DNA from 2 places in the Stenotrophomonas sp. YJH_SMC_64 genome. Region 2 is predicted to be linked to the other one. Evidence: predicted binding sites of a transcription regulator. Region 2 holds the regulator's gene; the other holds the start of a gene.
The links. The regulator FliA, encoded in region 2, starts transcription of late flagellar genes. The targets are predictions, from matches to a motif close to TAAAGTTTNNCNNNCNNNGGCCGATAA.
Positions count from the first base shown of each region.

Region 1 (10,630 bases), on a different contig from region 2:
ACCACGTCATGCAACGCGTGGGTGCGCGCGTAGATCTCGATGTTGGCGCGGATCCAGGCGCGCAGGCGCGCTGCGCCATCACCGGCAGGGTGCTGCTGCACTGCCTGCTCGACCTCGTCCATGAACTGCCGCGTGTAGCGCTGCGCCAGCGCCTGCAGGATCTCGGTGCGGGAGGCGAAATAGGTATAGAAAGTGCCCTTGGCCACGTCGGCCGCGGCGACGATGTCGCTGATGGTGGTGGCGTCCACACCCTGCGAAAGGAACAACGCCTGCGCGGCGTCCATCAGTTCCTCCTGGCGGGTTTCGGCGGGCTTGGTGCGAGGCCTGGCGACAGCTGGGGTCTGCATGGTGGGCGGTATCCGGGTGTGACGGACGCCATTCTAGCTGCCCCTTCGCACTGACTGACCGCCGGTCATTGACCGACGGTCAGTCAGTGGATAGGATGCGCGCACATCCTCCCCCCGGATCCACGCATGAGACGCCTCCAACGGCCCGCCCTGGTGCTGGCGGCCTACCTCGGTACATTTCTCGCTTCGCTGGACATCAGCATCGTCAACGTGGCCCTGCCAACCCTGCAGCAGGCGCTGCAGACCGACATGGCGGGCCTGCAATGGGTGATCAACGCCTATGCGATCGCACTGTCGGCGCTGATGCTGTCGGCCGGTCCGTTGGGGGATCGCTACGGTCATCGGCGGATGTGGCTGCTGAGCGTCGCCACCTTCACCATGGGCTCGCTGCTGTGCGCCTGCGCCAACGACCTTTCGACCCTGGTCGCCGGGCGCGCGGTGCAGGGCGTGGCAGGTGCGCTGTTGATTCCCAGTGCGATGCCGATCCTGAGTCACGCATTTCCCGATCCGGGCCAGCGTGCACGCGTGATCGGTGGCTGGTCCGCCTTCAGCGCGCTGGCCCTGGTGCTTGGCCCGTTGCTCGGCGGTGCGCTGGTGCAGCGGGCCGGCTGGCCCAGCATCTTCCTGATCAACCTGCCTTTGGGGCTGCTGGCGTTTGTGCTTGGCGCCTGGAGTATCGCCGAGCGACGGCACCCGCAGCACGCCGCGCTGGATCCGGCCGGGCAGCTGCTCAGCATCGGTGCACTGGGCGCGCTGTGCTATGGCCTGATCGCGATCGGCGAGCAGGGCCTGCTGGCCCCGGTGACGCTTCTGGCGCTGGGCGCCGCAATTGCGGGGCTGATCCTGTTCGGCATCGTCGAGCGGCGGGTGGCACGGCCACTGCTGCCGCTGGACCTGTTCGCCGACGGTCGCTTCCGCATGCTCAACCTGGCCTCGTTCGTGCTGGGCTTCACCGCCTACGCGAGCCTGTTCTTCCTGTCGCTTTTCTTCCAGCAGGCACAGGGGCACAGCGCCGCGCTGGCAGGCTCGCAGCTGGCTCCCCAGTTCCTGTTGATGGGTGTTGTCTCGCTGTTGTTCGGGCGCCTGGTTGCCCGCCTCGGGCTGCATGCCGCGCTGGTGCTGGGCTACCTCCTGGCCGGTGTGGCGCTATGCGCAATGGCCACGTTCGAACCGGCTACTTCGCGCGCTCATGCCACTGCCGTGCTGATGCTGCTTGGCATTGGAATGGGGCTGGCAGTGCCAGCGACCGGCATGGCGATCATGGCCAACGCACCGGCCGAACGCGCAGGTATCGCGTCAGCCACGATGAACGCGCTGCGCCAGGCAGGCATGAGCCTGGGCATCGCGCTGATGGGCAGCCTGATGGGCCAGCGTGCCGTACAGCAGTTCACCGCCTGCGCACAGGCCGCAGGGCAGCAGCGGCTTGTTGCGCAGGCGCGTGAACTGATCCTGCACCCGGGCTCGATGCACGCCACGCCGCAGGTGCTGACCTGGTACCGCAGTGCGATGGCCAGTGGGTTCGGTTGGGCGATGGCGGTGGCGGGTGCGCTGGCCCTGCTTGCGGCGCTTGGGCTGCATCGGCAGCGTGCATCGGCTTGACGCGCAGCATTCAGCCCTGCTGGCGTTGCGGGTCCTCTGTCGTGCGTTCGATCGCCTGAGGCTGTTGTTGCTGCTGGCGCGCGTTGGCGTGGCGTGCGTGTCCACCTTCGCGTCCGATCGTGGCCATGTGCTGGCGGTCGCGGCTGATCGCTTCGCCGCCCTTGCGGCCTGCGACACGTGCTTCGGCCGGACTGAATTCGTGCGCATTGCCGGAGGCATGTGCCGCGCGCCCGCCCTTGGCGGCGATCGCGCGCTGTTTGTCCTGGTCCATCGAGGCGAAGCCCCGGTTGGAGCTGCGCGGGTTCTGCTCAGTCATGTGAAATCTCCTGCAGTGTGGACGCCGCCTTCGTGGACGACGGCGTCCATGCTTGGCCATCGCACGCTAAGTCCAGGTCGCCATCTTCGCCCCGGTTTTCACGCGCCCTGCGCACCGGGATGATCACGCAGCCGGCCCGGCGGCCGCATTCGTCGCGTATTCACTGCCGGCCCTCGGATGTGCGGCAACGCCGGCGGCCGCAGTGGCGGTGCCGCACATATGTTCGATGATCCTGTGCTGCTGCCCGATGGCTATCAGATAAACGTTCCGGACCGGCAACCGATCAAACTGCGCACCGGTGGCAACTGCTAACGGACCGGTGTCGCGCCCCACGCGGCAGGCGGCAACGATCCACTCTCCATCGCGCGTCAACTGCTGGCTCCGCCGAAGTCGTCAGGATGAACGCACAGTTGCGCGGTCGTCCTATCGCAGATGTTCCGTTGCATGCCTAGAATCGAAGCATCCCGGTAGTTCCCGGGCGCTTCGAGTGAATGGACTCAATGAAGATTTTGTTGACCGGCAGTTCCGGGCGGATCGGGCGCGCGATCTTCGGCGCGCTGGCGGCTGCCCATGAAGTGGTGGGTCTGGACCGCAGTCCGTTTGCCACCACGCGCATCATTGCCGATGTCACCGATCATCAAGCCGTCGTGCGCGCGGTGCAGGGCGTCGACGCGGTCATCCATACCGCGGCCCTGCATGCGCCACACGTCGGCCTGGTACCGGACGCGGTGTTCCAGCAGATCAACGTGGACGCGACTGCGCACCTGCTGCAGGCGGCGCGAGAGGCAGGCGCGCGGCGGTTCGTGTTGACCAGTACCACCGCGCTGTACGGCCACGCGGTGGTGGCAGGGGGATGCCGCTGGATCGATGAGGATACCGAGCCGCTGCCGCGAACGATCTACCACCGCAGCAAGCTGCAGGCCGAGGCCCTGGCTGAAGCTGCCGCCGCACCGGACTTCGGGGTGCGCGTGCTGCGGATGGGGCGCTGCTTCCCGGAACCGCCGGAACGGATGGCGATGTTCCGGTTGCATCGTGGGATCGACGCCCGTGACGTGGCCAGTGCCCATGCCGCGCTGCTGCTGGATGAGGGGCCGGCCTTCGCCCGCTACATCGCCTGCGCCGCGACCCCGTTCCGGCGCGAGGATTGCCTGGAACTGGCCTCCCAGCCGCGCAATGTACTGGCCCGGCGCGTACCGCAGCTGCTGGCCGAGTTCGAGCGCCGCGGCTGGCCATTGCCGCTGAGCGTCGACCGCGTCTACGACAGCGCCCGCATCCGCAGGGAGCTGGGGTGGCAGCCGCGTTTCGGGCCGGACGCCGTGCTGCAGCAGTACGCCGCAGGCAGCATCGAGGTGTTGCCACGCGCGGAGTGGATCAAGGATCGGGTGGCCGAATAGGGGAAGCGGGGACGGATCCCTGTCCCGTCCCTGAGTGGATTCAGGAATGTGTAGGCCGGTCGCCTCAACCTCGTTGGCAGGCGGCCGCTAACCCGGTGCGCTTCCTGCGCCGGGCGGGTCCCGGCGGCCGGTGGCCTGCGCGACGGATCGCGCGCCTGCGCGGTGCCCTCCCGGTGCCGGTCGTCCTGAACTGCCTTGCGGACCCCTCCATGCCTTCTTCCCGTTCCGCCGCTGCCCGCCGCCCGGGCAGCATCGCCCACAAGCTGATGCTGGGCACCGCCGTCATCGCGCTGCTGTGCTTCGGCCTGACGGCGTTCCTGATCTATCGCCAGGCCAGTGCCAGCCTGATCGATGCCTCGCGCCAGACCATGACCAGCGAGGCCAACGCTGAAGCGCGCCAGGTCGCCGCCGATCTGGGCACGGCGTTTGCCAGCAACGATGCCATGGTCGAAGCCGTGCTCGCCCAGCGTGCGCGGGGTGACGTGCCCGATCGCGCCAGCCTGGCTGCCGTGCTGGGCGAGCAGCTGCGCACCCACCCGGAGTGGCTGGGCAAGAGCACCATGTGGGAGGCCGATGCCTTCGATGGCAAGGATGCCGAGTTCGCCAATACCGCGATGCACGATGCCAGCGGCCGCTACATGAGCTACTGGGCCTGGCATGACGGCAAGCCGCAGCAGTCGACCATGACCGACTACACCGAAGCCGCCGACGGCTCGGCCGACTGGTATGTGGTACCCAGCCGCGACAAGCTGCCCAAGGTCAGCGAGCCCTATGCCTACGACATCGCCGGCCAGCAGGTGCTGATGAGCACGTTGAGCTCGCCGATCGTCGAAAACGGTACCTTCCTCGGCGTGTTCACCGTCGACTTCTCGCTGGCGGCGCTGCAGAAGCACCTGGCGACGCTGACGCCGATGGGCGCAGGCCGCGTCGAGCTGCTTTCGCCCAACGGCGTGGTGCTGGCCTCGGCGAATGCCGCCGAGATCGGCAAGCCGCGCACCGACGCATTGACCCGCAGCATGCTGGCCGACATCGCCGCCGACCGCCGGTTCGAAGCCTTCACGCCCGATGCAGCCGGCAACGTGCGCGTCTACGTGCCGCTACGCGTGGGCAATGCCCCGCAGCGCTTCGCGCTGGGCGTGGTGATGCCGCACGCGGTGATCGTGGCCGAGGCGCGCCAGCTGCTGTGGTTGACGCTGCTGGTGGGCGTGGTGGCCGCGCTGACGCTGAGTGCCGGCGTCTATGTGCTGCTGCGCCGCCTGGCGATCCGCCCGTTGGCCGAAGCGGTGCGGGTGGCGGGTGACGTCGCCGCCGGCAAGCTCGACAGCACCTTGCCTGCGCGCAGCAACGATGAAGTGGGCCGCCTGCTGGACGCGATGCAGGGCATGCGCGGGCAGCTGCAGGCGGTGATGGCGGCGCAGGCGGAAATGGCGCGCCGCCACGATGCTGGCGAGCTGAGCTACCGCATGGACGCCACTGCCTTCCCCGGCGAGTACGGCCGCATGGTGGCCGACAGCAACCAGCTGGTGGCTTCCAGCAATGCGGTCACCCAGCGCCTGGTCGAGGTGATGCAGCGTTACGCGGTGGGTGACCTCAGCGTGGACATGGAAGCGCTGCCGGGCGAGAAGGCGGTGTTCACCGCAGCGATGGCCACCACCAAGAGCAACCTGGCCGCGATCAACGAGCAGATCCAGCAGCTGGCCGCCGCCGCGGCGGCCGGCGACTTCGCTGTACGCGGTGATGCCCAGCGCTTCGACCACGATTTCCGCCGCATGGTGGAGACCCTCAACATCATGATGCAGGTCAGCGATCACAACCTGGCTGAGCTTTCGACGCTGCTTCGCGCGATTGCCGCCGGCGACCTCAGCGCACGCATGCGCGGTGATTTCCATGGCGTGTTCGCGGTGATGCGCGACGATGCCAACAGCACCGTGCAGCAGTTGACCCAGATCGTCGGCCAGATCCAGCAGTCGGCCGCCAGCATCCGCCTGGCGGCGGGTGAGATCGCTGCGGGCAACAGCGATCTCTCGCGTCGTACCGAGCAGCAGGCCGCCAACCTCGAAGAAACCGCCGCCTCGATGGAGGAGCTGACCTCCACCGTGCGCCAGAACGCCGACCACGCGCTGCAGGCCAATACCCTGGCAGGATCCGCCGCTGACGTTGCCAGCGAGGGCGGGGAAGTGGTCAACCAGGTGGTGCAGACCATGGAGCAGATCGAGGCCTCCTCGCAGCGCATCGCCGAGATCATTTCGGTGATCGACGGCATCGCCTTCCAGACCAACATCCTGGCGTTGAATGCGGCGGTGGAAGCGGCGCGGGCCGGTGAGCAGGGCCGCGGCTTCGCGGTGGTCGCCAGCGAAGTGCGCGCGCTGGCGCAACGCTCGGCGGGCGCAGCGAAGGAGATCAAGGAACTGATCGACGCATCCGTGGCGCAGGTCGGTGCCGGTGCGCAGCTGGTGCACGGTGCGGGCCGTACCATGCAGGCCATCGTCGGCCAGGTGGGGCGCGTCAACGAGATCATGGCCGAGATCTCGGCTGCGTCGCGCGAACAGTCCGCCGGCATCGAGCAGGTCAACCAGACCGTGGTGCAGATGGATGAGACCACCCAGCAGAATGCCGCGCTGGTGGAGGAAGCCAGCGCCGCGGCGCGGGCTATGGAGGAGCAGGCCGAGCAGCTGGCCGTGGCGGTCTCGCGCTTCCGCCTGCAGGCCGAACCGGAGGCCATGGCCCGCCGCGCGGCCTGATCCCGGAAACGAAGACGCCCGGCGGGGGCCGGGCGTCGGTTGCATCCTTGCCGCGCATCCTGCGCAGGTCTGATGGCTCAGAACATTCCTTCAAACGGGTTCCAGCTGGTACGTCCTTCCACCTTCTCCAGGTAGTAGCTGTAGTTGGTGCTGGAGGCGACCAGCAGGTTCATGGCGATGAACAGCATGCGCCCGACGACGTCCGGAAGGAACATGGTGATGATGGCCAGCGCGATGTTGATGCCGATCACCACCAGTGCCTTGCGCCACATGCCAAGAATCAGCAGGTAGATGGCACCGAAGAACAACGCGAAGAAGTTCAGGTTGATCTTCAGGCGGTCACCAAAGGACAGCGCCTTCCAGGCCTGCTTGAAGCCGGGGTTCTTGGGGGCGCCGTGCTGGCGGAAGAAGTTGAAGCGGAACTGCCACTTCGGGCTGAACTGGGACAGGTCAGTGGTATTCATTGGGGGAGACATCCCTGTGAGAAAACGTTTTCATGATAGGACAAGTCCTATTCAGGATCCAAGCGTCACCGTCAAAAATGTGACGCCTGCCTTGTTCCGGCTGCTGCGGCAGGGGCGCGCACCGTCACCCGCCCGCCTTGTTTTTAGGATAGGGTGCGCAGTTCCGCTGCCGCACCAGCTGAATCCGTGCGGCGGCGGGATGTCCATGGAGGTTGCATGACCACACCTGCTACACCGGAAAACGCACCGGGACCGGTGCTCCTGCCGACACCTGAAGTGGTGCAGGCACAACAGCTGCTCGCACGCCAGCAACTGGCGGTGGCGATGGACCGTGCACGCACGGCGGCTACGCAGAGCGCGGCGCCCGCCGCCGCATTGGAAAGCGAGTAATCCGCAACACCGCCGATCGCGCTGGCCCGTCGCCAGCGCGATCGCGGCGGACGCTCTTGGTCAGAACCGCGCGGTCATGCTGAGGAAGTAGCTGCGCCCGGCCACGAAGTAATCGGTGGAGCCTTCCGCATACAGCTTCTTGTCGGCCGGGTTGCTGACGCCGCCACGCAGGGTCAGTACCTCATTGACGTTCCAGGCGGCGGTCAGGTCATACAGCGTGTAGGCCTTGAGGAAGGTCGTCGCCGTGCCGGCCTGCCTGCCGGTGTACTGCGCCGACAGGCTGCTGGAAAACACCGCGTCGGGCGTCCAGTCCAGCGACGAATAGCCCGAGAATTCGGGGGTATCGATCAGGTTGCGGCCGGTGGTCAGGTTCCTGGCTTCCTTCATCCATGTCGCCGAGGTGCGCCAGCGCCAGTGCTCGCCGAAGCGGACATTGAAGCTGCCTTCCATGCCGCTGGTGCGTGCGCGCTGCACGTTGCTCATCCGCGTCCACCAGATGCCGTTGAACCTGCCCAGCGGTGCGTACTCGATCTTGTTCCTGAAGTCGGTGTGGAAGTAGGTCAGGCCGGCATCGACCAGATCGTTGTCGAAGCTGATGCCGATTTCGCGGTTGGTGCTGGTTTCCGGGTCCAGGTCCGGGTTGCCGGCCATGTAGCAGCCGCCGCGGGTATAGCCCAGCGGAATCAGCGAGGTGCAGCCACGGCCACCGGACTGGGTGGCGGCGCTGGCGGAGTTCTCGGTCAGGCTGGGGGCGCGGAAGCCCTTGGAAACGCCACCGCGGATGGTCCATTGCTCGGCCGGATGCCAGACCAGGTAGGCGCGCGGGCTGACGTGGCCACCGAACGTCTCATGGTGGTCCAGGCGCGCGCCCAGGGTCAGTGCCAGGGTGCGGTGCAGCTTCACTTCGTCTTCGACGAACAGGGCCCAGGTATCCACTTCCAGATCGGAGCCGCTGACGGCATTGCCGGCATAGTCGATCGGCGCGCGGCCGATGGTGTCGGTGTTGGTCAGCTCCTGGCGCTTCCACTGGCCGCCCACGGCGAACTGGTGTTCAACGCCGAGGGTGAACGGCGTGGTCAGGCTGCCCTCGATGATCGTATCGGTGGCTTCGGAACGGCCGGTAGCACCGATGTCGTTCCTGTACTCGGTCCAGTACGCACTGATCTTCGAATTGCCGAAGCTCCACTTGCCATCGTGGTTGAGCGCCAGCGAGCTGCGCTTGAGTTCGCTGGCACCCCAGGCGCCTTCATCCTGCTTTTCCAGCGAAGCGTCGATGAAGGCCTGCTGCACGCCATGGCCGGCTTCGAGCGACAGTTCCTGCGCGTCGCTCAGTTTCCACTGCAGCAGCGCATCGACATTGCGGTCCTTCTCGCCTGCATACGCGTTGCCGTAGACACCACCATTGGAGCGATCCGAATCGCGGCGCATGCTGTTGGCACCGATGCGCAGGCCGAAGCGCTCGCCGAGCGGGCCGGAGAACGTCGCGCCGATCTGCTGGGTGTCGCCGCGCTTGCCGTCGCCCGGGCGGGTATAGCTGTGGGTGGCGCTGCCGCTCCAGTCATCACCGATGCGCCGGGTGATGATGTTGATCACGCCGCCCATGGCGTCGGAGCCATACAGCGACGACATCGGTCCGCGCACCACTTCGATGCGCTCGATCTGGTCGGGCGAGATCCAGTTCAGGTCCTGGCGGCCCAGGTCCGGCCGGTAGTTGGTCGAGGCCGAGCTGCCCATGCGCTTGCCGTCCACCAGCACCAGCGTGTAGTTCGACGGCATGCCGCGCAGCTTGATCTTGGACTGCTCGCCAACCGCACTGAGGCCACCGGTCACGCCGGGCACGCGGCTGAGCAGGGTGGCCAGGTCGTGCACCGGCTGGCGCGCGATGTCCTCGCGGCTGATCACGCTGATGCTGGCCGGCGCATCCTTGATCCATTGCTGGTTGCCCGAGGCGGTGACCACCACGGTATCCAGGTCCTTGGTGGAGGCATCGGCGCTGGCCTCTGCAGCGGCCACGCCGGGCAGGGCCAGCAGGCAGGCGGTGGCCAGGGCACTGGCCAGGCGGGTGCGCGGCAGGCGCGCGGAACGGGAGCGGAACGGCTGGGACATGACGGCTTCCATCGAATGAGGGGGGACCGGATGGAAGCAGCGGGCACACGCAGACAAGCAGGCAGGCCCCCTTCCATGGGTCGTAGGGCGCACGGTTCGGGCCGGCGCAGCTGGGTGGGTCTCGGCCGTACGGAAGACGGCGACCTGCCTGGTTAATGAAATGATAACCGTTCGCGTTTGTTACGATCCAGTACCCGGTGCCACGAAGCGACATTCCGCTGCGCGGTCCGCCATCGCCTGCTGTTTGCTGAATGGGGATAAATCCCGGCGTAGACCTTCGCACTCGGCTTACATCCGGCGCCCTAGACTGGGCCGCATTTTCGATTCCGCCCCGTTGGAGATCGTGTGGGTTCCGGTAGTGACAGACAGCGACTGTGCGGCCAAGGGCCGGTACAGCCAGGACAAGTGCGGGCGCCGGGAAGGCGCGCCGGGAACCTTCGCGCATGCAGCCCGGCCGGGACGGCCGGCCATGCCGATCGTGGGGAGTAAGCGGTGATGGGGGGTCAAACCATCCACGCGGAAGCGGATGCGCCCCGGCTCGACGCCGGCTGGGCGCTGCTGCCGGCCGAATCTCCGCTGCCGATGCCCGAACAGACCCTGCGCGAAGGCAAGCTGAAGGTCCGTCGGCACCGTACCTCGCCACGCCTGATCGGCCTGCGCCGGTTCTACATCTTCGGCGGCACCCTGGCCATGACCGCCATCGCCACCCGCATGATGTGGCGGGTGCTGTCGGCCAATGGCATCAGCGTGCTGGAAGCCTGCCTGCTGGTGCTGTTCGTCGGCCTGTTTGCCTGGATCGCGCTGTCCTTCGCCAGCGCCGTGGCCGGCTTCCTGACCGCCGTGTTCGACCGTGGCTATCGCCTTGGCATCGACCCGGACAAGCCGCTGCCGACCGTGCACAGCCGCACCGCGCTGCTGATGCCGACCTACAACGAGGATCCGCGCCGACTGCTGGCGGGCCTGCAGGCGATCTACGAGTCGGTGGCCGCCACCGGCCAGCTCGAACGCTTCGACTTCTTCGTGCTCAGCGATACCCGGCGCGAGGACATCGCACGCGCCGAGGAGCAGGTATTCGCCGAACTGCGCGAGCGCGTGCCGGACGGCCAGACGCGGCTGTTCTACCGCCGCCGTGGCGACAACAGCGGGCGCAAGGCCGGCAACATCGCCGACTGGGTGCGCCGCTTCGGTGGCGCTTACCCGCAGATGCTGATCCTGGACGCCGACAGCCTGATGACCGGCGACAGCATCGTGCGCCTGGTGGCCGGCATGGAAC
Region 1 is NZ_JCAFUN010000003.1:200,017-210,646, forward strand. Features, by position in the region: gene AC5P9L_RS04180 (TetR/AcrR family transcriptional regulator) at 1-347, opposite strand, end outside; gene AC5P9L_RS04185 (MFS transporter) at 474-1,946, shown strand; gene AC5P9L_RS04190 (KGG domain-containing protein) at 1,957-2,262, opposite strand; partial or broken gene AC5P9L_RS04195 (S41 family peptidase) at 2,384-2,664, shown strand; gene AC5P9L_RS04200 (NAD-dependent epimerase/dehydratase family protein) at 2,763-3,656, shown strand; gene AC5P9L_RS04205 (methyl-accepting chemotaxis protein) at 3,866-6,397, shown strand; gene AC5P9L_RS04210 (DUF2628 domain-containing protein) at 6,475-6,861, opposite strand; gene AC5P9L_RS04215 (hypothetical protein) at 7,078-7,251, shown strand; gene AC5P9L_RS04220 (TonB-dependent receptor domain-containing protein) at 7,312-9,357, opposite strand; gene mdoH (glucans biosynthesis glucosyltransferase MdoH) at 9,853-10,630, shown strand, end outside.
Region 1: a site for FliA is predicted at 3,721-3,747, ahead of AC5P9L_RS04205 (methyl-accepting chemotaxis protein). Genes of this name have one in related genera too.

Region 2 (10,630 bases):
GTGTTCGGCGCCGGCGTGCTGGCGGTGATGGCCATGAGCGGCTCGATCGGCCGTGGCGCCAGTGCCTGGATGAAGCAGGCGCTCAGCCCGGAACAGAGCCTGCGACAGAACCCGAAGGAACTGTTCGGCCACTTCGGCGACCTGCTGCTGCAGTTCATGCTGGTGATCGCACCGCTGGTGCTGGTCTGCCTGCTGGCCAGCTTCGTCGCCCCGTTGGTGATGGGCGGCCTGCGCTGGTCGCAGAAGGCGTTGCTGCCCGACATCAACCGCATGAACCCGATGAGCGGGCTCAAGCGCCTGTACGGCCCGGAGGCCATTGCCGAGTTCACCAAATCGCTGCTGCGCGTGGCCTTCGTCGGCGTCGCCGCCGGACTGGTGGTCTGGACCGGCTTCGACACCCTGCGCGGGCTGATCCACCACCCGCTGGAGACCGCCATCACCGATGGCCTGGGCTTCACCCTGCGCCTGCTGCTGGCCACCGCCGGCGCGATGCTGGTGCTGGCCGCCATCGATGCGCCGTACCAGCGCTGGAACTGGATGCGCAAACTGAAGATGACCCGTGAAGAGCTGCGCCGGGAAATGAAGGAGAGCGAGGGCAGCCCCGAGGTGAAGGGCCGCATCCGCCAGCTGCAGCAGCAGATGGCCAACCGCCGGATGATGGAAGCGGTACCCACCGCCGACGTGGTGGTGGTCAACCCCACCCACTACGCGGTGGCCCTGAAGTACGAAGGTGGCGCCATGAACGCCCCCACCGTGGTCGCCCTGGGCGTGGACGAAACCGCCCTGCGCATCCGTGAGGTCGCCGACGGCAACAAGGTCGCGATCGTCTCCGCCCCGCCTTTGGCACGCGCCTTGTATCGGGAAGGCCAACTCGGAAAGGAAATCCCCGTGAGACTGTATTCGGCCGTCGCCCAGGTCCTGTCCTACGTCTACCAGCTGCGCGCCTGGCGCACTGGCCCGATGCCGGACGCCCCGCACATCCAGGTGGATGAATTCGGCAAGGGGGGCCGCCCGTGAGCGCCCAGCCCTCCGCCGGCTTCAACACCCGCCGTGCCCTGGAAATGATCCGCCAGGGCCTTGGCGCGCCGCTGATCGTGCTGGCCCTGCTGGCCATGGTCGTGGTGCCGCTGGCCGCGCCGGTGCTCGATGCGCTGTTCACCTTCAACATCGCCATCTCGCTGATGGTGCTGCTGGCGGTGGTCTACGTGAAGCGCCCGCTGGACTTCACCATCTTCCCGATCGTGCTGCTGATCACCACCATGCTGCGGCTGGCGCTGAACGTGGCCTCCACCCGCGTGATCCTGCTCAACGGCCAGAACGGCCACGACGCCGCCGGCAAGGTCATCGCCGCCTTCGGCGAATTCGTGATCGGCGGCAACTATGCGGTCGGCATCGTGGTGTTCGCGATCCTGACCATCATCAACTTCGTGGTCATCACCAAGGGCGCCGGCCGCGTTTCGGAAGTGACCGCGCGCTTCATCCTCGACGCGATGCCCGGCAAGCAGATGGCGATCGACGCCGACCTCAACGCCGGTTTGCTGACGCGTGAAGAAGCCAAGCTGCGCCGCGAGGAAGTGCGCGAGGAAGCCGACTTCTACGGCGCGATGGACGGCGCCAGCAAGTTCATCCGCGGTGACGCCATCGCCGGCATCCTGATCCTGTTCATCAACATGCTCGGCGGCCTGGCCGTGGGCGTGTTGCAGCATGGCATGCCGTTCGGCGAAGCCGCTGCCACCTACACCCTGCTGTCCATCGGTGACGGCCTGGTGGCGCAGCTGCCGGCCCTGCTGGTCTCCAGCGCGGTGGCGATGCTGGTGACCCGCGCCTCGCGCTCGCAGGACATGGCCCAGGCGATGACCGGCCAGGTGTTCGGCCAGTACCGCGCGCTGGCGATCACCGCCGGCATCATCGGCGTGGTCGGCCTGGTGCCGGGCATGCCCAACGTCGCTTTCCTGACGCTGGCCGCTATCCTCGGCTTCATCGCCTGGAAGGTCTACCGCAAGGGCAAGGCCGCAGCCACCGACCCGGCAGCCGCCGGCAATGACGCGGCCGCACTCAACGCACTCGGCCGCCCGGCGGCACCTGCGCCGACCGCCGAACTGAGCTGGGACGAGCTGAGCCCGGTCGATCCGCTGGGCCTTGAGGTCGGCTACCGGCTGATCCCGCTGGTGGACAGCAACCAGGGCGGCGAACTGATGGCGCGCATCAAGGGCGTGCGCCGCAAGCTGACCCAGGACGTCGGCTTCCTGATTCCCTCGGTGCACATCCGCGACAACCTGGAACTGCCGGCCAACGGCTACCGCGTGCTGGTGCATGGCGTGCCAGTGGCCACCGCCGAGATCCACCCGGACCGCGAACTGGCGCTGGACCCGGGCAGCGCGCTGGGCACCCTGGAGGGCATTGCCGGCAAGGATCCCGCGTTCGGCCTGGATGCCACCTGGATCCAGCCGCACCAGCGTGCCCAGGCTGAAACGCTGGGCTACACCGTGGTCGACCCGGCCACCGTGGTGGCCACCCACCTCTCGCACCTGATCCGCGAACATGCGCCGGAACTGCTCGGCCACGAGGAAGTGCAGCACCTGCTGGCCAACCTGGCCAAGAGCGCGCCCAAGCTCGTCGAAGATCTGACGCCGAAGGCGCTGCCGCTGTCGGCAGTGGTGCGCGTGCTGCAGAACCTGCTGGTCGAGCGCATCCCGATCCGACAGCTGCGCAAGATCGCCGAAGCGCTGGTCGAACACGCGCCCAGCAGCCAGGACCCGGCGGTGCTGACCGCTGCCGTGCGCACCGCGCTGGGCCGCTTCATCGTGCAGGAGATCGCCGGAATGTCGGCGGAGCTGCCGGTGTTCACCCTCAACCCGCAATTGGAACGTGTCTTGCAGGAGTCCACGCAGGGCAACGGCGCCGCGCTGGAACCCGGACTCGCAGAGCGACTGCACCAGAGCCTGGCCGAATGTGTCAGCAAGCAGGAAGCGCGAAACGAGCCGGCGGTCGTGCTGGTACCGGGCCCGGTGCGCGCCGCGCTGGCGCGCCTGGTCCGCCACAGCGTTCCGTCGTTGTCGGTCCTGGCCTACAGCGAGGTGCCGGAGGACAAGCGCCTGAAGCTGGTCGGAACGATCAGCTGACGCCGCCCACCGATGCGCCAGAAAACAGACACCACCTTCGAACCAACGCAACAGACAGATACCAAGGGGAACCCGCACCGTGCAGACCACCGACCACCCGAGTTCTCCGACCGCCACCCCGCCGTCTTCGTCCCGTGACCACAGCATGAAAATCAAACGATTCGTCGCCGCCGACATGCGCTCCGCCATGAACCTGGTGCGCAAGGAACATGGTCCTGACGCCGTGATCCTGTCCAACCGCCGGATCGAGGAAGGCGTCGAGATCGTCGCCGCGGCCAACTACGACGAGAGCGCCGTGCAGCGTGCACTGGAAGCCTCGCGCCGTGATGTCGCACCGCCGCCGGCACCCAAGCCGCGCACCGCTGCTGACGCGGTGATCGCCGCGGTCACCCGCCGCCGCAGCGCTGCCCCGGCGCCGGAGCCGGTGGCCGCCACCACCTCGGCCGTGGCCGCCCTCGCCCGTGCGGCCGTGGGTGCCACCGGCCGCACCTTGGACAGCGCCGACGAGATCGTGCCGACCCGCGGCAGCACCGGCTTCGCAGCCACCCTGGCGCGCGCCGCCGTCAACGAACCGGCGCTGCCCGAACAGATCTTCGCCCCGTTCGCCGAGGCCATCGTCGCACCGGGCCCGGCCGTCACCGCGCCGGCCAACCGCGCCCGCTTCCAGATCGACCCGCCGCACGACACGCATCACGAAAGCGTGCCCCCCGCCGTGCAGCCGCCGCCGCTGCCGGGCGCTGCCATGGCCGATGTCCAGCCTGACATCGCCGCCAGCGAAACGGCAGCGCTCGAAGCCGCCGGCGAAGCCAGCCCGGCCCCCATGCTGGCCCCGGCACCGACGCTGACCGTGGTTGCCCAGGACGACGCCGAGATCCGCCAGCTGCGCCAGGAAGTGGCCGGCATGCGCCAGGTGATCGAGCGCGAGATGAACCGCTTCACCGACGAGCGCCTGCGTGGCAGCCCGGTGCGCGCCACCGCGCTGGACCTGATGGACGAGTACGGTTTCGACGCCGGGCTGGCCCGCGACGTGGCCATGCAGATCCCGCTGGAGACCGAAGCCCATCGTGGCCGCGGCCTGATGCTGGGGCTGATCTCGCGCAAGCTGCCGATCGCCCCGGTCGACCCGCTGGAAGAAGGCGGCGTGATCGCCCTGGTCGGCCCGACCGGCGCCGGCAAGACCACCACCATCGCCAAGCTGGCCTCGCGCTTCGCCGAGAAGCATGCGCCGCGCGACGTGGCCCTGGTGACCACCGACACCACCCGCATCGGCGCCCGCGAGCAGCTGTACGGCTACGGCCGCCAGCTCGGCATCGCGGTGCACGAGGCCAACAGCGGCACCGACCTGGACCAGCTGCTGGAACGCCTGAAGGACTACAAGCTGGTGCTGATCGACACCGCCGGGCTGGGCCCGCGCGACCGCGCGCTGGCCGCGCAGCTGCAGTGGCTGCGCGCCGCCCGCCAGGTACGCACCCTGCTGGTGCTGCCGGCCAACACCAGCTTCGGCGACATGGACGAGGTGGTCCGCCGCTTCGGCGCCGCCAACCTGCAGGGCCTGGTGTTGAGCAAGCTGGACGAGACGGGCCGCTTCGGCAACGCCCTGTCAGTGGCCGTGGACCACGCCCTGCCGATCACCTGGGTGACCGATGGCCAGGACGTTCCGGACGACCTGCACCGGGCCAGTGCAGCCAATCTTGTACTTCGCCTTGAAGATTTGCGCCGAGCGGCCGATATACCCTGCAACCCGGAGTTGAACCATGCCGTCGCGTGAGTACGCCAAGCTGACCAAGACCTTCCCGCTGTCGGCCACCCGCAGCGAGCCGCTCGGCCCTGTGCGCACCATTGCCGTCACTGGCGGCAAGGGCGGCGTGGGCAAGACGAATGTGTCCGCCAACCTGGCGGTGGCACTGGCCGGGATGGGCAAGCGCACGCTGCTGCTGGACGCCGACCTGGGCCTGGCCAACATCGACGTGATCCTGGGGCTGAACCCGACCTTCACGCTGGCCGACCTGGTCGCCGGCCGCTGCTCGCTGGACGACGTCATCGTCGAAGGCCCGAACGGCGTGCTGGTGGTGCCGGCCGCGTCCGGCCGCCGGCACATGGCCGAGCTGGCCCCGGCCGAGCACGTCGGCCTGGTCAACGTGTTCTCCGAGCTGGAACGCGAACTGGACATCATGGTGGTGGACACCGCCGCAGGCATCACCGACGGCGTGCTGACCTTCTGCCAGGCCGCGCAGGACACCGTGGTGGTGGTCTGTGACGAGCCGGCCTCGATCACCGACGCCTACGCGCTGATCAAGGTGCTGTCGCGCGAACGCGGCGTGGACCGCATCCAGGTAGTGGCCAACATGGTGCGCGACCCCAACGAGGGCCGCGTGCTGTACGAAAAGCTGACCCGCGTCTGCGAGAAGTTCCTCGCCGATGTCTCGCTGAACTACCTGGGCTGCGTGCCGCAGGACGACTGGCTGCGCCTGTCGGTGCAGCGCCAGCAGCCGGTGGTGAAGGCCTACCCGTCCAGCCCGGCCGCGCTGGCGATCACCGAGATCGCGCGTCGCACCGCACGCTGGCAGGCGCCGACCGAACCGCGTGGCGGCGTCGAGTTCTTCCTCGAGCGCATCCTCAAGCAGCGCGGGGTGGCCGCATGAAAGGCGCAGCCCAGTACAGGGAAGTCCAGCGCTCGGCGGCCAACGAGGTCATCGCCCAGCATTCGGACCTGGTGCGGCGCATCGCCCACCACCTGGCCGCGCGGTTGCCGGCCAGCGTTGAAGTGGACGACCTGATCCAGGCCGGCATGATGGGCCTGATAGAAGCGTCGCGCAGCTACGACGCCGACCAGGGCGCCTCGTTCGAGACCTATGCCTCGATCCGCATCCGCGGTTCGATGATCGACGAGATCCGCCGTGGCGACTGGGTGCCGCGCTCCGTGCACCGCCGTGCACGCGATGCCGCCGCCACCATCCGCCGCCTGGAACAGAGCAGCGGCCGCGCCGCCAGCGCCACCGAAGTGGCCGCCGCGATGGAGATGCCGCTGCCCGAATACCTGCGGTTGATGGAAGACGCCGCACGTGGCCAGGTGCTGAGCCTGGAGTCGCGCATCGAGGACCAGGGCGAGCTGGACACCGTCGCCCAGGGCGGCCCGACCCCGCAGCAGGTGCTGGAGCGTGGTGAGTTCGGCCGCGAGCTGGGCAAGGCCATCGGCCACCTGCCCGAGCGCGAACAGCTGGTGCTCTCGCTCTACTACGAGCAGGAACTGAACCTGAAGGAGATCGGCGCGGTGCTCGGCGTGAGCGAGTCGCGGGTCTGCCAGATCCACGGCCAGGCGGTGCTGCGCCTGCGTGGCCGGCTCAAGATTTTCGAGGCGGCGGACGCCGGCCTGGAAGAATGAACATGCCCGAGGCGGCTGCCCCCGGCCGCCCGGAATGAACAACAAAGGAACTCTGCTTTGAACAAGAACATGCGCATCCTGATCGTCGATGACTTCTCGACCATGCGTCGGATCGTCAAGAACCTGCTGGGCGATCTGGGCTTCACCAATACCGCCGAAGCCGAGGACGGGCATGCCGCGCTGTCGCTGCTGCAGAGCCAGCCGTTCGATTTCGTGGTCACCGACTGGAACATGCCGGTGATGACCGGCATCGAGCTGCTGAAGGCGATCCGTGCCGATGCCAAGCTGAAGACACTGCCAGTGCTGATGGTCACCGCCGAAGCCAAGCGCGAACAGATCATCGAAGCCGCCCAGAACGGCGTGAACGGCTACATCATCAAGCCGTTCACTGCGCAGACGCTGGAAGAGAAGCTCGGCAAGATCTTCGAACGCCTGGCGGCCAGCGCCTGATGGATACCACGGTCGACAAGAGCGCCCTCTCCCTGCGCCTGCAGGAAGCCCTGGACGCACTCGAGTCCGGTGACGAGGCCGCCTGGCGGCAGCGCATCGACGGACTGGTCGCGCTGCGTACGCAGCCGATGATGAGCGGCCTCTCGCGGCTGGCCCGCGAGCTGGGGCAGGCACTGGGTGAGCTGCCGACCGTGCCCAGCGAGGCCGGTGAGCTGGACGACGCCTGCGCACGCCTGGACCACGTGGTGGCCATGACCGAACAGGCCACGCACCGCACCCTGGACCTGGCCGAGGAATGCCGCAGCCTGACCGAACAGCTGCGCGCTGAAGGCCTGCAGCCTGGCCAGGACGCGCAGCTCGAGCGCATCCGCCACAACCTGACCGAGATCGCCCTGACCCAGAGCTACCAGGACCTGACCGGGCAGATCATCCGTCGCGTGGTCGGCATCGTCCGCCGCGTGCACGAGGGCTTCGGCGCACTCGGCCTGCCGCCGGAACAGCATCGCACCGACCCGGAACTGGCCGGGCCGGCACTGAAGGGACTGGACCGCCACGCGGTCTCGCAGAACGACGCCGACGACCTGTTGTCGGATCTGGGGCTGTAAGCATGAGCGCGGTATCCGACGACATCACTGCCGATTTCATCATCGAGGCACAGGAAATCCTGGATCGCCTGGGCGAACAGCTGGTGTCGCTGGAGCAGGCACCGCAGGACACCGAGCAGCTCAACGCGGTGTTCCGTGGATACCACACGCTCAAGGGCGGTGCCGGCTTCCTTGGCGTCACTGCGATGGTCGAGCTGTGCCACGCCGCTGAAGAGGCCCTGGGCATCGCGCGTGCCGGGCAGGCGGTGCTGCAGGCCCACCACTTCGACGCCGCCCAGCAATCGCTGGACTACCTGCAGTCGATGCTGGACGCCGTGTCCTCCGGCACCGAGCCAGGCTATGCGCCGCCGGACCTGATCGCGCAGTTCGACATGAACGGTGGCACTGCCGCGCCGGTCGCTGCGGCCGCCCCTGCGGCAGCTGGCAGCGACCTGATCACCGACGACGAATTCGAGGCCCTGCTCGACCAGCTGCATGGCGGCAACGCACCGACCGCGGTCGCGCCGGCCAGGAAGGCCGACGACGGCCTGATCAGCGAAGACGAGTTCGAAGCGCTGCTGGACCAGCTGCACGGCGGCGCTGCGCCAGGCGCGAAGCCTGCTGCCACCGTCGCGGCAGCACCTGCCGCTGCAACGCGCCCGGCGCCCGTACCGGCGCCCGTCGCCAAGCCGGCGGCCAAGCCGATGGCCGAGGCCGAGCACACCGTGCGCGTGGACACCAAGCGCCTGGATGCGATCGTCAACCTGATCGGCGAACTGGTGCTTTCCCGCAACCGCCTGAAGACCCTGCGTGCACGCCTGCGCGACGAGGAGCTGGACCGCGCCGTATCGACGCTGGACATCGCCACTGCCCGCCTGCAGTCGGCGGTGATGCGTACCCGCATGCAGCCGGTGGGCAAGGTGTTCTCGCGCTTCCCCAAGGTCGCCCGCGACGTCGCCCGCTCGCTGAAGAAGGAAGTGGACCTGGAGCTGGTCGGCGCCGAGACCGAACTCGACCGCAACCTGGTCGAAGCACTGGCCGATCCGCTGGTGCACCTGGTCCGCAACGCCATCGACCATGGCGTGGAAATGCCCGACCTGCGCGAAGCACAAGGCAAGCCCCGGATGGGCCATGTACGCCTCTCAGCGCAGCAGGAAGGCGACTACGTCAGCATCGAGGTGCAGGACGATGGCGCCGGCATCGACCCGGAGAAGCTGCGCGCGAAGGCGCGTGAGAAAGGCCTGATCGATCCGGAAGCCGCTGCCCGCCTGAGCAGCGAGGAGTGCCTGCACCTGGTGTTCCTGCCGGGCTTCTCGACCAAGCAGCAGGTCACCGACATCTCCGGCCGTGGCGTCGGCATGGACGTGGTGCAGTCGCGCATCCGCGAACTGAGCGGCCAGATCCAGATCCAGTCGGAACTGGGTCGTGGCAGCCGCTTCCTGATCCGCGTGCCGCTCACCCTCGCGATCCTGCCGACCCTGCTGGTGCAGGCCGGCGAGGACGTCTACGCGCTACCGCTGGCACGCGTGATGGAAGTGCTGCACGCGCCGCGCACCTCGCTGGGCTGGTTCGATGGCCGCGCCGTGCTTGATCGCCGCTCGCACACCCTGCCGCTGGTCGACCTGCGCCAGTGGCTGGATGTGACGCCGGCCGCGTCAACCCTGCTGACCATCGTGGTGCTGCAGGCCGGGGAAGCGCGCTTCGGCCTGGTCGTGGACCAGGTGCGCGGGCGCGAGGAAGTGGTCATCAAGCCACTGCCAAAAGCCCTGCGCGGCCTGCGCGGTTATGCCGGTGCAACGTTGATCGGCGATGGTCGCATGGCACTGATCCTGGACGTGGACGGCATACGCTGAACGCCGCCGGGCAAGGCCCGGCGACCCGAAAACTGTGACTACCGTCTGTACGCATTCTCCCGGTGTCTCAAGTCCCATTCATACAAGCCGATACCGGAACCATGGATAGACTCAGCCTCATTGGACTCTTTCTCGCCCTGGCCTCGCTGGTCGGCGGCAGCATCCTCAAGGGCGCCGGACTGGCGTCGTTGTGGTCGCCTGCGGCGTTCGTGATCGTCATCGTCGGTACCGTTGCCGCGATCCTGCTTCACACCTCGCCGGCGGTGTTCAAGCATGCGTTCAAGATCGTGCGCTGGGTCGTGCGCCCGCCGCACAGCGATCGCCGCGAACTGATCCAGCAGATCGTCGAGTGGAGCAACATCGCCCGCCGCCAGGGCCTGCTGGGCCTGGAATCGCAGGTGGAAGCGCAGCAGGACCCGTTCCTGCGCAAGGGCCTGCAGCTGCTGGTGGACGGCGTTGAACCCGAATCGATGCGTCACATGCTGGAGATCGAACTGGGCAGCCAGGAGCACCAGGACCAGGCCGGCGCCAAGGTCTTCGAAGCGATGGGCATCTACGCGCCCACGCTCGGCATCATCGGTGCCGTGCTCGGCCTGATCGCGGTGATGAAGAACCTGGCCGACCCGAGCAAACTCGGCCACGGCATCGCCGCCGCGTTCACCGCCACCATCTACGGCATCGCCTCGGCCAACCTGCTGTTCCTGCCGATCGCCGCCAAGCTCAAGAGCGTGATCTCGCACAACACCCGCGACCGCGAAATGGTCATTGAAGGCCTGATTTCGATCGCCCAGGGCGAGAACCCGCGCAACATCGAAACCAACCTCTCCGGCTTCCTGCACTGACATGGCCCGCCGCAAGCACCACGAAGAGCACGCCAACCATGAAGCATGGGCGATCCCCTATGCCGACCTGATGACGTTGCTGCTCGCCTTCTTCGTGGTCATGTACGCGATCTCCTCGGTCAACGAGGGCAAGTACCGGATCATGGCCGACGCGCTCACCGATGCCTTCGGCGGCGCACCGCGCACCATCAACCCGGTGCAGGTGGGTAACAAGCAGGTGCAGGGTGGCGGCTGGGACAGCCCCTCGGTGATCAAGTCCGGCACCAAGATCGGCCCCTCCGCGCCCGCGCCGTCGCACGACCCGACCCTGCTGCCGTCGATGGCCTCGCAGATGCGCATGCCGGTCTCCGTGCACAACCAGGAACAGATCGCCCGTGCCGAGCGCCAGCTCAACAGC
Region 2 is NZ_JCAFUN010000021.1:7,874-18,503, reverse strand. Features, by position in the region: gene flhB (flagellar biosynthesis protein FlhB) at 1-1,017, shown strand, start outside; gene flhA (flagellar biosynthesis protein FlhA) at 1,062-3,122, shown strand; gene flhF (flagellar biosynthesis GTPase FlhF) at 3,268-4,890, shown strand; gene AC5P9L_RS19645 (MinD/ParA family ATP-binding protein) at 4,877-5,764, shown strand; gene AC5P9L_RS19640 (RNA polymerase sigma factor FliA) at 5,761-6,504, shown strand; gene cheY (chemotaxis response regulator CheY) at 6,562-6,954, shown strand; gene AC5P9L_RS19630 (protein phosphatase CheZ) at 6,954-7,559, shown strand; gene AC5P9L_RS19625 (chemotaxis protein CheA) at 7,562-9,391, shown strand; gene AC5P9L_RS19620 (flagellar motor protein) at 9,493-10,233, shown strand; gene motD (flagellar motor protein MotD) at 10,235-10,630, shown strand, end outside.